Regions from separate parts of the Robertmurraya sp. GLU-23 genome, predicted to be linked through region 2. Evidence: riboswitches for the same ligand, from Rfam matches in the RefSeq annotation. Region 2 holds a riboswitch; each other region holds the start of a gene.
What was found. A riboswitch is a leader RNA that binds a small molecule or an ion and turns the genes downstream of it on or off. The one in region 2 is predicted to bind glycine.

Region 1 (5,725 bases), on a different contig from region 2:
GTATCGGAAAAAGGGATAGTGTCTTCAGTCAACCAACAAGAAAAACGACAGTATTTATTTTTGCTCACATCCAAGAGGATTTCTGATGAAATGGCAGGCGGTGTAATTCCTATAGATGGAATGGCAACATACACAAACGCCAAAGTGACGTATACAGTTAAACAGATTTCTAACCAATATGTAGAAGTTACTTATTTTATGACTCAGGGTACACTTTCTGTTAAAGCGATAGCCCAGTATGAGGTAGGAAGCGGAAAATTAGTAAGATGGATGTTACCAGTGTAGTTCCCTATGGGTTTAGTTAACTAGTATTTGGTCATACTGTTAACGACTATAAGGGAGGCAAAAACATGAGCGCAATAAATGATTATGTGAAATACATTACACAAACGGTAGTGAAATATATTGATCAACCGAAGGAAGAAAGAAAAAAGCTGAGGAAGGAAAAAAAAGAAACGAGAGAAGCATTTGCTTTTCGCTGGTTTGGTATTCTTCCATATGTCATTATGATGAACAAAGGAAAGAGAGAGAAATCATTTAAAGGGAATGACAAATAAGTCGTTCCCTTTAAATCGCTTTTTCAGATAAGTAAAAAATACCACCGTTTATAATCGAAATTTGAACTTTTGGCTCGTATTGCTCCTGTAAGGCTCGTTTTTCATTATCATAGCTTTCGCCTTTTTCCTCCGCATCTTCATAAAAATGCTCCAGCAACCTCAAGTCTTTTGACCAGCGTTCTCTAGCCTCATTTGCCCATGTATGATCTCCTTCCAGAATATTTGAGCGAATCATATTCTGAATTCGTGTTACCCCACTATTCGGCATAATAAGTGGTGATAAGGTAAAGGAGTAATCAGGTATTTTGCGAGCTAATTGTAATTTTATCAGTTCATCGTGGAAGTTCTCAATCATATGTCCATTAATTAATTGTAGACCTATTGATCGAAAGACATCTCTTTTACGGTCACATTGATAGGAGATTTTTACGTTCATACCTAACCAAGGACGTAATGGTACTTGTTGACCCATGGTTGCTTGATGATCTTCATAGAGTCGAATGTATCCAGCAAGGTTTTTAGATGAGTTGAATATTTGATGAAGTCTTGGTGAACCAAAATGTATGACTTCTCCTTTAATATCGTCAGGTGTCTTTTTTTGATCTGTAATAAGCGTAAGTTTCATAGGGTTTGGAACTCCACCTGTTTTTTCTAAGTAATGCCAGTAAAACGGACGATTCATTAATTCCTTATCTAGTTCAACCGTTAATTGCACAGTTAAATATGAGCCGGTATTCTCGAGTATTTCACATTGATTAGCAGTAAAGTACTTCACCAAAAAATTATGAATTTCCTGTTGCTGCACGATAATCACCTTCCTTAACTTCTTCAGCAAATTGGATCATAGATGCTAGGTTGTCCATTTTTATTCGCATTTCCCCTTCAGAGGTGGAATTTCCGAATATATCTGAAAGATGATCCTCAAAGCTACCAAACTCTAAACGAGTAAGAATATCATCAAGATCACCGATCACTTTTTCAAATAAATTAATTTTTTCATGTAATAGCTTAAGCACATGTTCTTCAACTGTGCCCTTGGTGGCGAAGTTATAAATCATCACGTCTTTCTCTTGCCCAAGGCGATGAATTCTCCCGATACGTTGTTCAAGTCTCATAGGATTCCAAGGCAGGTCGAAATTAATGATATGATTACAGAACTGTAAATTGATTCCTTCTCCTCCTGCTTCCGTTGCAATAAGGACCTGTACATTGTTTTCAAAAAGTTGTCTCATCCAATCTTTTTTACCTCGTTTAAATCCTCCACGGAAGGGAACAGAGCTGATTCCGTTTTGCTTTAAAAACCATTGAAGGTAGAGCTGAGTGGCTCGGTATTCCGTAAAGATAATAACCTTATCATTTACCTTTTGAATCAGTTCAAGCGCTTTTACCGCCTTCGAATTTGTATGAACGGCGTTTACCTTCTCGATTAAATATGCGATTTGATCTTGGTATTCCTTTGATGGGTTTTCCTTCTTTTCAAGCATATTTTTTAATGTGAAAAAGACAGCTTCTCTACTGCTGCATGCTTCTCTTTGCAGAGTCATGACTGAGAAAGCGGAAGTGGTTGTCCAGTCTCCCTCTGACCGTAGTTCAGTAACAGAATCATACAAGTCCTGCTCTTCCTTAGTAAGCTCAATAGGAATAGTTTCAACTTGTCTCTTCGTCCATTCAATACCTGTGTCTGCTCGACGATTTCTGATCATCACTTTATTTACAAGCTCTTTTAAATGTTCATTATCGTTGATATCTCGGGAATCTTTTTTATATTTTTCATTAAATACAGATTCATTTCCTAAATGGCCTGGTTTTAAAAGTGAGACAAGGTTGAAAATCTCGCCAATTCGATTTTGAATTGGGGTTGCTGTTAGAAGTAAGCAGAATTTTTTCTTTAAGCTTTGTACAAATTCATAGTTTTTTGTTTTATTGTTTTTTAATTTATGTGCTTCATCAATAATAATAAGATCATAATCTTGAGAGAGAATGATTTCTCTATGGGGAGCCCGTTTCGCTGTATCAATAGAAGATACGACCACATCACACTGTTCCCACACATAGCTTTTACGTTGAGAAACTGCCGGAATATAAAACTTACTTGTCAACTCATATGACCATTGGGTGACAAGGGAGGCGGGTACAAGAATGAGGACTTTTTTTACAAGACCTCTGATCATGTATTCTTTTAAAATAAGTCCTGCTTCAATCGTTTTCCCTAGACCTACCTCATCTGCAAGGATAGCTTTTCCGTTCATGTTTTCAACTACTTGCTTGGCCACTTCTAACTGATGGGGAAGCGGTGTTAATTGAGGAAGATGTTTGGGAGCTTGTAATCCCTCAAAATTATCAATAACCGTATGTTTTTCAACTTCTACCGCTAGTTTATATAACTCAAAGTTCCCCCAAGGACCATCATTTGAAATTTTCTCTACCAGTCCCTCCTGCCAAGAGGAATCAAACTCAATCTCTACCGTCATAAAAACAACTCCCTTTTTGATCGATAAATATATTGCCGTATGGGTTTCGAAATGGTAGGATGTTAATATCTTAAAAGTTTTGAAATTTGTCACATTATAATTTATTTTGATGAATGTTCTATAAGTACAGCTTAGTATTATCCAAATTGGGAATTTTTATAATGCGAATGAGAACAAGGGGAGAGACTACTACAAAGTAGCGCCGAAGGAGCAAACAAAAAATTTGTGAATCTCTCAGGCAAAAGAACTCTTGTTTGACGCAACTCTGGAGAGCGCTTCATTCATTTGAAGCCACCAAAGGGGACAGCCAAACGGTAAACTTTCAGGTGCCAGGACAGAGACCTTTCTTAAGTAAAGAGGGGGGTCTCTGTCCTTTTTTTTATGATTTTATAAGGGGGAAATAATAGTGGCGCAACTTAAAAGAACACCGCTTTTTGATGTATATCAGAAGTATGGTGGGAAAACCATTGACTTTGGAGGATGGGAACTGCCTGTCCAATTTTCAAGCATTAAAGAAGAACATGAGGCTGTAAGAACGAAGGCAGGTTTGTTCGATGTTTCTCATATGGGAGAAGTTGAAGTGAAAGGGACAGACAGTTTGGCCTTCCTTCAAAAAATGATGACCAATGATGTATCAAAGCTGCAAATTGGTGGTGCGCAATATACTGCTATGTGCTACGAGAATGGTGGTACGGTCGATGATCTTCTAATCTATAAATTGAATGAAGATCATTATTTGCTTGTTGTAAATGCTTCGAATATCGAAAAAGATTTCACATGGTTAAACGATCATGTTGAAGGGGATGTAACGGTTTTGAATCTCTCTGAACAAATGGGCCAGTTAGCTCTTCAAGGCCCGCTTGCCGAACAGGTTCTTCAGAAACTAGTTGAAACAGTGGATCTTTCGACAATTGGATATTTTAAATTTCAAGAGAAAGTATCCATTGGAGGAAAAGAGGCACTTGTTTCAAGAACAGGGTATACCGGAGAAGATGGCTTTGAGGTGTACTGTAATAGTGAAGATGCGACTTACCTTTGGGAAAAAATTCTTGAGGTAGGTAAAGAAGAAGGTGTTCTTCCTTGTGGCTTAGGCGCTCGTGATACTCTGCGCTTCGAGGCTAATTTGGCCCTGTATGGTCAGGAGCTTTCTTCCTCGATTTCTCCACTAGAAGCGGGTATTGGTTTCGCTGTGAAAGTAAATAAGGAAGAAGATTTTATTGGGAAGCAAGCTTTAAAGCAACAAAAGGAAGCTGGAGTTCCTCGGAAACTAATAGGAATTGAAATGATTGACCGAGGAATCCCAAGACATGGATATCCGGTGTATGTGGGTGAACAACTTGTAGGAGAAGTAACGACTGGAACACAATCACCTACGTTGAAAAGAAACATTGGTTTAGCGTTAGTGGATTCAGCAGTCATAACTAGAGAGTCGGAGCTAACCATTGAGATTCGTGGGAAACGCTTGAAGGTAAAAGTGGTACCAACACCATTTTATAAAAGGGAAAAGAAATAAGGGGAGGAACAAACGTCATGAAGCATCGCTACTTACCAATGACAGAAACCGATAAAAAAGCCATGCTAGAAGAAATCGGAATTTCCGATGTTCAGGAGCTTTTTAACGATATTCCAGAAAGTGTTCAGTTTAAGGGAGAATATAAGATTAAAAAAGCTAAATCGGAGACAGCCTTATTAAAAGAATTAACAACTTTGGCTGCTAAAAATGCCGACTTACGCTCACATACTTCCTTTTTAGGGGCAGGTGTGTATGATCACTACATGCCGGTTATTGTTGATCATGTTCTTTCGCGTTCAGAATTTTACACAGCGTATACACCATATCAACCAGAAATCTCACAAGGTGAGTTACAGGCAATCTTTGAATTTCAAACAATGATTTGTGAATTAACAGGTATGGACGTTGCAAACTCTTCTATGTACGACGGAGGGACCGCTTTGGCAGAAGCAGCGATGCTAAGCTCTGGTCATACGAAACGTAAAAAGGTGCTTCTCTCTAGTACGGTACATCCAGAAACAAAGGATGTAGTCAAGACGTATGCTAAAGGACAATACGTAGAAGTCGTAGAGATTCCATACAAAGATGGTGTGACTGATTTAGATGCTTTAAAGAGCGAAATGGGTGATGATATTGCAGCCGTTATCGTTCAATATCCAAACTTCTTTGGAAGAATCGAGCCGATGAAAGAACTCGAGGAAATCATACATGCTAACAAAGCAATGTTTGTAGTATCAAGCAATCCTTTGTCCCTTGGTGCAATAACACCTCCTGGAGCCTTTGGTGCTGATATTGTAGCGGGAGATGCGCAACCGTTTGGAATTCCAACATCATTCGGTGGACCACATTGCGGTTATTTTGCTGTAACGAATAAGTTGGTTCGTAAAATTCCTGGTCGTCTTGTTGGTCAAACAAAAGATGATCAAGGAAGAAGAGGGTTTGTTTTAACGCTTCAAGCAAGAGAACAACATATCCGACGTGACAAGGCAACATCTAATATTTGCTCAAACCAAGCATTGAATGCTCTAGCTGCTTCTGTCGCTATGACGGCTTTAGGGAAAAAAGGCGTCAAAGAAATGGCTGTGAGCAATATCCAAAGAGCTCACTATGCAAAGAAAGCATTTGATAATAAAGGATTCACAATTGCCTTTAATGGACCATGTTTTAACGAATTTGTTGTTGTA
Region 2 (5,725 bases):
TAAAGGGTATGCGGTTGGAATGGCTATATCAGAATCTGGTGATATCCGTGGGCCGTGGGTTCAGGAGAAGGAAGCTTTATTAGACGAAGATGGCGGTCATGCGATGCTATTTAAAACTTTTAATGATGAATTAAAATTAGCCATTCATTCACCCAATCGATCCCCAAATGAACGACCAGTATTCTTATCTGTTTCAGAGCAGGATGGAAAACTAGTTGTAGAAAAGTGAAAGAAAAAACTGTGTACCAATTTTGGTTAACACAGTTTTTCTTTACTCTAAAAAATTTAATTAATCAGTGCTTGTAGGGGTGCGGGAATTCTTCCGCCGCGATTGATCATTTTTTGTGAGCTGAATGGATTTACACCCATAACCGGTGCTCTCCCAAGAAGTCCTCCAAATTCAACCATTTCCCCTTCTTGTTTTCCAGGCACAGGGATAACCCTTACTGCTGTTGTTTTTTTGTTAATCATTCCGATGGCAGCTTCATCTGCAATCATTGCGGATAGGGTAGCAGGGGTAACATCTCCAGTTATGGCAATCATATCAAGTCCAACTGAACAGACGCATGTCATTGCTTCAAGCTTTGATAAGCTTAAAGCACCGTCTATAATTCCACGAATCATTCCATTATCTTCGCTGACGGGGATAAAAGCACCGCTTAATCCACCAACATATGAACTGGCCATGGCTCCACCTTTTTTCACTGCATCATTCATAAGGGCCAAGGCTGCGATCGTTCCATGAGTACCCACGCGCTCAAGACCAATTTCCTCTAAAATTTCTGCCACACTATCATTAATGGCGTTGGTAGGAGCCAAAGAGAGATCCATAATTCCAAACGGAATGCCAAGCCGCTTGGCTACCACTCTACCGATAAGCTCACCTGCACGTGTAATCTTGAACGCTGTTTTTTTGATAATATCAGATACTTCTCCAAGGTCAGCTTGAGGGTGTTTTTTTAACGCGTTTAATACGACACCAGGGCCGCTAACACCAACATTTATAACAGCTTCGCCTTCTCCAGCTCCATGAAAAGCTCCTGCCATAAATGGATTATCTTCAACCGGATTACAAAATACGACGAGCTTAGCACAAGCAATTCCATTTTGATCCTTTGTCCGCTCGGCTGCTTCTTTGATAACATATCCTAATTGCTTAACCGCATCCATATTGATACCTGTGCGAGTGGTGGCCACTGAAACAGAGGAGCAAACTCGCTCTGTTACACTAAGGGCTTCTGGCAAGGCTTTAAGTAGGGTCTCATCACCTTTAGAAAATCCTTTGTGAACAAGTGCAGAGAATCCTCCGATAAAATCTACACCTAATTGCTTTGCGGCTAGGTCAAGCGTTTTTGCAAGCTCCACGGTTTGTTCAACGGTTGCACTTCCTAGGATTTCAGCAATCGGGGTAATAGATATACGCTTATTAATAATCGGAACCCCAAATTCCTTTTCTGCTTCTTCTGCTACTTTCGTTAAATCCTTAGCATAAGTAGTTATTTTATGAAATACATTTTGCTGCATTTTATGGAAATCGGAATCCGCACAATCACGGAGACTGATTCCCATTGTTACTGTTCGGATATCAAGGTTTTCCATTTGAACCATTCGTATTGTTTGAAGGATTTCATCCATTGCAATTGTCATATACAGTCACCACCTAACTAAATTCTATGCATTGCTTGAAAAATCTCTTCAAGCTGAATGTTTATTTTTAAGTCCATTTCCTCTCCAACTAAATCCAGTTGGTCACGGAGTTTTGACAAATTTTCATTTCCAGTCACGTCAATAATCATCATCATGGTAAAAAAATCTTGTAAAATTGTTTGGCTGATATCCAAAATATTCATATTATTTTCAGCGAGAATAGATGTCACTTTTGATATAATGCCAACCTTGTCCTTTCCAATCACACTTACCACTGCACGTCTTCTTTCCATTCGTTCCACCTCATTATTTTTTTGAAATAAAAAAAAAGATTGGAGTATCTCCAATCTCGGGTAAGAAGAGTGTGCAAAATATTATTATGCAAACATTCTCTTCTGTCCTTTTGCCTGAGATTGTGAATCCTTCGGCGCCGTATACATACGGTCTCTCCAGAAGCTGCTCCGGTAATAGTTTGATCCACTACCATCATGGCGGCTGTATTGAATTAAGTTAGATATTATCAATAAATAATAATTCAGTCAATTAAAATTTGTGAAAAGTAAAAAAAGACCATGTCGATTTTGACTTTTCTGAAAATTGTTATTGAAAAATGGTAAAAAAGAACATATAATCAAAAATGAGCATAAACGAGCAAAAACATCCACGTTTATGAATGAATGTAAACGATTTATGAAAGCGCTCTATTTTGGGAGGTGAGGCTTATACATAATAGAGGAAAATCTACTAGATACTGAATTTCTATTTTCCTGTAACAAAAAAAAGCAAGAAAAAAGTACGATTCAGGGGGACCCACGACCAAATGGAAAAAACCCCTAAATCATACCTCTATTTGAGTATGCCTAAAATTATATAGAATTTTAGAACTCATTTTTATGGTATGGCAAAACAGACTTTTTTTCAAGTATTTTAAAAAATGACTATTATTCTAGGAAATTATTATTTGGAGGTTTTGATACCATGAAAATTATGAAGAAATTTCACATTATATTATTCGTATTACTCTTAACTTTATTAAATGCTTGTAGCAGTGGAGAGAGCTCTTCTACCAATGCTACGGATGAAAATAATACTGATGATAAAGAAAAACAACTTAAGATCGGGTTGACCGTTCCAACTTTAGGGAATCCATTCTTCGTAGCCATGTCCAAAGGGGCTGAAGAAGTTGCTGCTAAGTATGATGCTGAAGTCATTACAGTGAGTGCAGATCATGATCTGGCAAAGCAAACGGCTCAAATTGAAGACTTTATTACAAAGAAAGTGGATCTCATTTTGCTAAGTCCATTTGATTCGGCTGGGATTGCAGGTGCAGTTAGTCAAGCAAAAGCAGCTGGAATTCCAGTTGTCGCTCTTGACGGTTTTGCAGAAGGCGGTATCGACTCAGTTGTGATGTCAGATAATGTTCAAGCGGGGAGATTAGCTGTCGAGTACCTAGTAGAGCAATTGAATGAAAAAGGAAATATTGTCATTATTGATGGACCTCCTGTATCAGCTGTCAGAGATCGAATTAAGGGCTTTAATGAAGTGATAAGCAAATATCCTGACATTAAAGTGGTTGCTAACCAGAACGGTGAAGGTAACCGTGAGAAGGCGCTAACTGTAATGGAAGGAATATTATCTGCCAATAAGAAAATTGATGCCGTTTTTACCATTAATGACGAAGAAGCTGTCGGAGTACAAATTGCTCAAGAACAAGCTGGTAGAGAAGATGAGTTCTTTCTCGTAAGTGTTGATGGTGCTCCTGCTGCAGTTGATGCACTGAATAAAGGTGGTAGCTTTGCAGGTACTTCAGCACAGTTCCCTAATCAAATGGTGATTGATGGTGTAGCTTTAGCATTAAAAATAATAGACGGAGAGAAAGTAGACTCAGAAGTTCTTATCCCTACTGAATTCATTACTCAAGAAAATGTTGATTCATATAGTGGGTGGTAATCAGTACCCCTCGCAATGAAAAGATAAACATAGTGCTCTAATATCGAGCACTATGTTTACACCAAATGTAATGTAGGGAGGGGCAGTAATGAACGGAACGAAAGAGAAACAAACGAAGCATCAATCTATAAATGAACAACCTATTATGAGTATGAAGGACGTATCAAAGCAGTTTTCTGGTGTGAAGGTGTTACAAAACGTTGATATTGAACTTTTTAAAGGGGAAGTTCATGCATTAATGGGTGAGAATGGTGCAGGGAAATCTACTTTAATGAAAATAATGGCAGGTGTGTATCAGCCTGATGGCGGATCGATCGTCTACAAAGGTGAAGAAGTGCAGTGGAATCATCCCATGGATGCTAGAAGCAAAGGCATTAGTGTTATTCATCAAGAGATAAGCTTATCGCCCAACTTATCCATTGGAGAAAATATATTAATGGGTACCAGGTTAAAGAAAAATAGAATGGGCTTAATTAGCTGGAACGATATTTATGAAAAAGCTGAAAAAATTTTAACTTCCATTGGCTCTTCATTGGATCCTCGAGCGGATGTTAGTTCATTAAGTGTCGCTCAACAACAAATGGTGGAGATTGCTCGTGCATTATCACTTAACTCAGAAATATTAATTATGGATGAACCAACCGCCTCTCTAACAGATAAAGAAATAGAGAAGCTTTTTATAATCATAGACGAATTAAAAAGAAAAGGTGTTGCGATCGTTTACATTTCTCACCGAATGGACGAAATTTTTAAAATTTCCAATCGTTTTACCGTACTTCGAGATGGTCGTTTGGTCACAAGCGGTCCAATATCGGAAACAAATCCTACGCATCTAGTAAAACTTATGGTAGGAAGAGAATTAAATGAGCTGTTTGTAAGAGAGAGAAGTGAAAATGATACAGGAGCGAAGATTCAACAACCAGTACTCGAGTTGAAAGGTGTCTCCGACAAAAAAATCGTGAAAAATGTCTCGATGAAAATTTATCCTGGGGAAATTGTTGGTTTAGCAGGACTAGTTGGAGCTGGTAGAACAGAGCTCGTGAGAACCATCTTTGGATTATCTGAATTGTCTGAGGGCGAAATAATCATAGAAGGTAACTTGGTTCAAATAAAGAATCCAATTGATGCAATAAAGCTAGGAATCGCCCACGTACCTGAAAGCAGGAAAGAACAGGGTTTATTACCCAATCTATCTGTCAAAGAGAATATCATGATGGCACAATATCCTCTGTACCGTAAATTTGGGCTTTTACAATACAAGAAAATCAACCGTGAAGCGGATCGTTATATTGAGGAACTTGGAGTCAGAACGGCATCAAAAGAACAAAACGTAATGGGCCTTAGCGGAGGAAATCAGCAGAAAGTCGTAATTGCAAAATGGCTTTCCATTGGTCCCAAGGTACTACTGCTCGACGAGCCTACACGTGGGGTAGATATAGGTGCGAAAACAGAGATTCATAAAATTATTAATCAACTAGCTGAAAAAGGACTTGCTGTATTGATGATCTCTTCTGAATTACCCGAAATACTTGGAGTGAGTGATCGGATCGTAGTAATGCACGAAGGCAGAATAAGAGCTGAACTTTCTCATGCGGAAGCAACACAGGAAAAAATAATGTTTTATGCTACAGGAGAGGTTAAATGATGAATATAAATGTACAATCTACTAGACCAACAGTTGTTACATTCAAAGATCGTTCCAAACAAATATTTAATCAGCTGGGCATGTTAATCATTCTTGCTTTATTAATCGTAGTTATGAGTGTGATCGCACCAAATTTCACAGATTCAAGTAATATATTAAACGTATTGAAGCAAAGCTCGATTACAGCAATCCTGGCTGCTGGAATGACGGTAGTTATTTTAACGGGTGGGATAGATTTATCTGTTGGATCGACTCTCGCTTTAAGCGGTGTAATATCTGTTTTACTTTCAAACGCTGGAGCACCTGTTGGTTTAGCGATGTTAGCTGGAGCTGGTGTTGGATATGTGGCTGGGGCGATTAACGGTTATTTAACAGCAGTACCCAAACTACCTGCGTTTATCGTCACCCTTGGTAGTATGACATATTTAAGAGGATTAGCGTATGTCATTACAGGTGGTTATCCCGTAGTTTTAGCATCAGAGA
Region 3 (5,725 bases), on a different contig from region 2:
GATACATCATACCTACAAGCTTGGGATTCAGTCGATACTCACGCCTTTTTCGTGATAAAGAATGCCCTAAGAGGTACATAAATAATCCAATTCTTATAAGTGCACCACTTAACCATTGGTACAGAGCAAAGAAGTCCAGATTTGCTATATATTCACCAATATTCAATACTCTCCACTGTTCATAGGCTGGATAGCGAAAGTTCACTGACTCAACTACACCAAATTCCATAATAGAGGCTGAGAGTGGACCAAAAATCAATCCCGTTAATACGGTCATTAATATCAGTAGTTGTTTAAATGTAATGGGTTCTTGTGAGAAAGGTTGTAACAAAACCACAATATATAGTTCTAATAGTCCCGCAAGAACATAGATTGTTCCTCTAAACAAAGGAATATATCCATCTGTTAATACAGGGAATAGAAGGGTTGGGTCCTTAAAGCTCGTATTGGTAAATGCAATAAAGAATCCTAGCATTACCACAATAGGTAACAATAATCCACTTGCTATAGCCATGGTTTTTATACCAGATAGTGTAACGATGCAGCATACAATAATTAGTACGATATTGATCATCATGATAGGTGCTTCAGCTAGAAAATAGGCACTTAACCAGATCATCAAGTCTCTAAAGGTTACATACGAGCTAATAAGTAAAAATAAAAAAACAGGAGCTAGTAATAAATAATAAAAAATGGGTCCAAATCGGTGTCGGACCATATGAAAAAACCCCTCATTTGGGCTATTTTTTACGATGTAGTAAATTAACCAAAGGAAACTCATGGCTATCGGGTACGCAACAATCACACTTAACCAACTATCCCTCCCGGCAGCTGTCAATAAATTCGGAATGAGTAAGACATGGTTAAGCAAACCAGTTGATAGGATTAGTAATAGAAATAATTGTCTTGGTAGTAATATCTTCACTAGGCTTTGCATGTATTTCTCCTATTTGGCAGTTTTATTATTAAAATCACCTAAGCTTCAGTTTTTTATGTTGTAAACAGTTGAATAAAAATAAAAAACACCTTGTCTATCGACAAAGTGTCTTACTATTACACCGATCTCTTACTTTTAAAGAAATACAAAACAAATAATAGAACAAACCATAATGGGGTCAACATTAATGCTGAACGAGTAGATTCTGAAATAAGCATCACTAGTAAAATAAACGCAAAAAGAGTTAGTACGACATAGTTAATAAATGGTGTTAGAGGAGCTTTGAATATTGATTTTTGGTGTAAATCTGGACGAGTTTTTTTATATCTAATATGAGAGATTAATATAATGCTCCACACCCAAATGAAACAAATCGCACTAATGGTCGTCACAATTCCAAAGGCTTGCTCGGGGATCAATTTACTAAGTAAAGTTCCTATAGAAACAATGACCGTTGAAATAAGTAATGCATTACTTGGAACTGCATTTTTGTTTAATTTTGCAAGCATACCCGTTCCACCGTTTTGACGCCCTAAGTTATACATAATACGGCTTGTAGAGAATAATCCACTATTACTCGCAGATGCAGCAGAAGTTAATACAACAAAGTTAATAATTCCGGCCGCAACGGGAATACCTACTAAAGTAAAGGTCTTAACAAAGGGACTTGTATCTGCATTCAACTGATTCCATGGATTTATACTAAGCAGAACAATTAATGCACCCACATAAAAGAACAGAATTCTTAAAGGAATTTTGTTAATGGCTGAAGGAATATTTTTCTTTGGATCAGCTGTTTCTGCAGCTGATACACCAACCAACTCTACTCCAACAAAAGCAAATACGACCATTTGGAAAGAAAACAAAAAGCCGCTAATTCCATTCGGGAAAAATCCTCCGTGTTGCCATAAATTTTGTACAGAAACCGTTCCTGCCTCTGTTTTAAATCCAATAACTAGTAAAACAACCCCAATAACTATTAAAGCCAGAATGGTTACAACTTTAATAATGGCAAACCAAAATTCTAATTCTCCAAAAAGCTTTACTGTTAATAGATTCAACCCTAATAAAATAATTAAACAGATGAATGCTGGTACCCATTGTGGGATATCAAACCAATACTGCACATACATTCCAACTGCAATAACATCGGCCATAGCCGTCATTATCCAGCAGAACCAGTACGTCCACCCTGTTACAAAGCCTGCCCACGGTCCGATATAATCTACCGCAAAATCAGTAAACGATTGATAACCTGCATTTGATAACAACAGCTCCCCTAATGCTCTCATAACAAAAAAGGTTGCTATCCCCACAATTAAATAAGCTAAGATGATAGAGGGACCTGCTAATGAAATTGCTTTTCCTGAACCTAAAAATAAGCCAGTACCAATCGTTCCGCCAATTGCGATTAACTGTACATGACGATTTTTCAGTTCCCTTTTTAACTCATGCTGTGCCACTTGAAATTCCTCCGTTTTCTCTCTAATCATTATTGTAAGAATAATAGCCATAAAAAAAGAGACTGGGGTTCCCCCAATCTCTAAAAACGTCAGAATAACAAATACACATGGTTAAATGACAAATAGAACTTACATTCATACCAAATAGTATCTATACTCTTCTGTCCTTTTGCCTGAGATTGTGAACCCTTCGGCGTCGCAGTACGCGATCTCTCCAGAAGCCGCTCCTGTTATAGTTTGACCCATAACATTCATAGCTTGCTTATATATTTAATTTATAGCCTAGATTTGTTTTTCAACAAACTCCTAAGCTATTATCGTACAATAATTTGTAATTTTATCAGTATTCTTTTAGTTGGTCAAGAATATTTTTGTGATATGATGATCAAACTTCATTATGAACCTACTTTTTGAAAAGGTGATCCTTCTGATTGTTTGCTTGGATATAGACTCATATTTGTTCTCCCAATCCTTTTTAAAAAGGCATCTACTACAACAGGATCAAATTGTTTTCCTCTTTCTTTTTGCAGCTCATGTAACGTATATTCTAACCTCCGTGCTTCACGATACACACGATGTGAGGTCATTGCATCAAATGCATCTGCAACTGCCATAATACGGGCTTCTAATGGGATTTCCTCTCCCTTTAACCCATTTGGATATCCCTTACCGTCATAGCGTTCATGATGGTATAAAATCATATTTAATACCCCACTCTTCTCAAACGGTTTAATATGTTTCACGAGTTCATAACCAATAGACGGATGCTCTTTAATATGTATAAATTCGTCCGTGGTTAATTTTGAAGATTTATTAAGTACATTTTCTGAAATACCAATTTTCCCTATATCATGAAGCAATCCACCGATATAAATATTCTTGCAAACGGTTTGCTTAAGTTTTAACTCTTCCGCGATCGCTTTTGAATAATTCGCAACATTATTCGAATGGAAAGCTGTATATTTATCTCTCGAATCTAATGTATTGGCTAAAGAAGTGATAAGATCAATCATATTTCTCTTTTCAGCGATATATTTTTCAATAAGAATCATGATAAACGTGGCCATGACAAAGTACCAAATCCATTGAAGAATAGTTAACTGAATATTGAAATCGGGTACATGGTAAGCCCCTATAAATGAAATAATCCCACTAGTGAAAACTTGTATCCACACTTTTCGAAATGAAAATGAGGAAAGACAGAGTATAATTAAAGTAAATAACATGAAAATATCTCGATTATTTATATAGTCACCACTAAAAAAATAAAGGATAACCGTTGCACCAAATAACCAACGGTAAATATCTGTTCTTTCTAACCAAACCGACCACCTAGATTTCATAATACACCTTCTCCTAATTACTTCACTCAAACTTCAGTAATTATTAAAGAAAAACCTTAAGAAAACCTTAAAAAAATTAAAAATGCCTCTAAGGTGCATTTTTTTAAAAGATTAACAGTTGTATGATATTTTCAAAGAAATGGGGGATGGCCTTTTTGCGCCTTTGTAATTATTGTATATATTCTCTGAAGGTTAGATTGTCTTTTACTAATAGTTTTTTATTTCCTTGTTGAGAAATTAAACCCAGACTCTCGAACTTACTAAATTTACGACTAATTGTTTCTCGTGTTACCCCTACATAGCTTGCCACTTCTTCTCTTGTTATCGGGAGTTCTATAAGAATTCCGTCACTTTTCTTTGTTCCAAACTTTTGACAAAATTCTAGAATCATATGGGCAATCCTCACTTCAGGATCCTTGGTTGCTAAGTTTTGCACGAGCGTTTCTGTATGTGCTAATCTCTTTGTCAAAGCTTTTAATAATTTTATAGAGATTTCCGGATTTGCTTCCATGATTATGTCAATATCATCTTTTGTAATGACACAAATCTCCGTGTCTGAAATGGCATAAACGCTAAAATTATTCACTTCTTCATTATTAAAAAGGTGTAACTCTCCAAAAAACTCGCCGCTTGTTAATATATATAAAATCTGTTCTTTTCCATCAATGGTGAACTTTGACACTTTGACTTGCCCTTTGTTCACAATAAATAATCGATCAGATTTCTCTCCTTCTTGTAAAAGCAACTGTCCCTTTTTGAACCGTGTATGCTTGGCCATTTTGGCGACTTTTAAGATTTCTTCTTCTGATAAAGCCCCAAAGATTGGTACCTTTTTCGTACAAGGTACCAGCATTTTATTATGACTACAGTTAGCTTCCTTCATAAGCATCACCTAATTTTTTTATTTCTAAAAATATATCATACGTCATTTGATATATTTGTGTTTTAAATCACTAGTATGAAAAAAGATCACAGCTAAAATTTAGCTGCGATCCATTCTTATTCCTCTACCTCTGCAAATTGATCTGTATCTTCCCCACATACGGGACATACCCAATCTTCTGGCAGCTCTTCAAACGGTGTTCCTGGTTCGACATATTCATCAGGATCTCCTATTGCTGGATCGTAAATATATCCACATGGTAAGCATATATATTTTTTCATTCTCATTTCCTCCTTGGTGTTAAGCTGGTTGTAACAGCTTTTCTTTTACAAAACTCATCAGTTCCTTCACCGAAACAGTTTCTAATGATATTCCATTCAGGGATATCTTCTTTTCAATCGCCATTTTATAAGGTGTGGAAGCTACAATACCCTCAAGAGAAATTACACCTACTATTTTCTCATCTTTAATAAATATCCTCGTATATTTTTCATCTTCATCTTCATCCATGATGGTTGTATCACATAGACCCTCATCCACCATTCCTATGGAAAACAAAGACATATTAAAGGCATTAAATACAGTAAATGGCGTTGTTTTCTCATACACTTCATGAACCGCTGCCATATTTTTCCCCGCCACTTTTCCTTGATCCATTGCCCGGCCCCAAAGGCCTTCTACTTCACCATTCAGCTCGGTCACATCACCGGCTGCATACACATCCTCTATGTTTGTTTCCATCTTTTCATTTACGATGATTCCCCTATTGGATTGAATAACTGTATCTTCTACTAAGTCAAGATTAGGAACGACACCGATGGAGTAAATGACACTGTCACAGGAAATCAACTGATCATCCAAGACGATTCCATTTACTTTATCGTCACCTACAATCTCTTTAATAGAGGCGTTCAAGTAAATATCCACACCCTTAAGTCCGAGAATAATTCTTTTGATAATTTAATTCTGTTATATGGAAGTGACTTTTCTGCTCCAAATAAGGAGATTTGGGCCTCTTTATCAATATCTCTTATTGCCTTAGCTGCATTCACAGCTGCCACACCTGTTCCAATAATGCAATAATGTTTCATCATTTCTT

Region 1: it holds a riboswitch for glycine, as region 2 does, so the genes downstream of both, gcvT (glycine cleavage system aminomethyltransferase GcvT) here and ACVBAX_RS06455 (ACT domain-containing protein) in region 2, are expected to answer to the same signal.
Region 3: it holds a riboswitch for glycine, as region 2 does, so the genes downstream of both, ACVBAX_RS12160 (amino acid permease) here and ACVBAX_RS06455 (ACT domain-containing protein) in region 2, are expected to answer to the same signal.

The regions. Positions count from the first base shown of each region.
Region 1 covers NZ_JBRKCV010000001.1:335,434-341,158, forward strand. The annotation lists gene ACVBAX_RS01700 (hypothetical protein) at 1-285, shown strand, start outside; gene ACVBAX_RS01705 (YqzE family protein) at 351-557, shown strand; gene ACVBAX_RS01710 (YqhG family protein) at 568-1,362, opposite strand; gene ACVBAX_RS01715 (DEAD/DEAH box helicase) at 1,340-3,028, opposite strand; glycine riboswitch at 3,196-3,288, shown strand; gene gcvT (glycine cleavage system aminomethyltransferase GcvT) at 3,435-4,541, shown strand; gene gcvPA (aminomethyl-transferring glycine dehydrogenase subunit GcvPA) at 4,559-5,725, shown strand, end outside.
Region 2 covers NZ_JBRKCV010000002.1:435,026-440,750, forward strand. The annotation lists gene ACVBAX_RS06445 (glycoside hydrolase family 43 protein) at 1-229, shown strand, start outside; gene ACVBAX_RS06450 (DUF711 family protein) at 286-1,647, opposite strand; gene ACVBAX_RS06455 (ACT domain-containing protein) at 1,665-1,940, opposite strand; glycine riboswitch at 2,033-2,110, opposite strand; gene ACVBAX_RS06460 (ABC transporter substrate-binding protein) at 2,626-3,597, shown strand; gene ACVBAX_RS06465 (sugar ABC transporter ATP-binding protein) at 3,686-5,242, shown strand; gene ACVBAX_RS06470 (ABC transporter permease) at 5,242-5,725, shown strand, end outside.
Region 3 covers NZ_JBRKCV010000006.1:122,118-127,842, reverse strand. The annotation lists gene ACVBAX_RS12165 (GerAB/ArcD/ProY family transporter) at 1-937, opposite strand, end outside; gene ACVBAX_RS12160 (amino acid permease) at 1,054-2,400, opposite strand; glycine riboswitch at 2,552-2,628, opposite strand; gene ACVBAX_RS12155 (HD-GYP domain-containing protein) at 2,796-3,743, opposite strand; gene ACVBAX_RS12150 (Crp/Fnr family transcriptional regulator) at 3,913-4,626, opposite strand; gene rd (rubredoxin) at 4,743-4,907, opposite strand; gene ACVBAX_RS12140 (FAD-dependent oxidoreductase) at 4,927-5,541, opposite strand; gene ACVBAX_RS12135 (FAD-dependent oxidoreductase) at 5,538-5,720, opposite strand.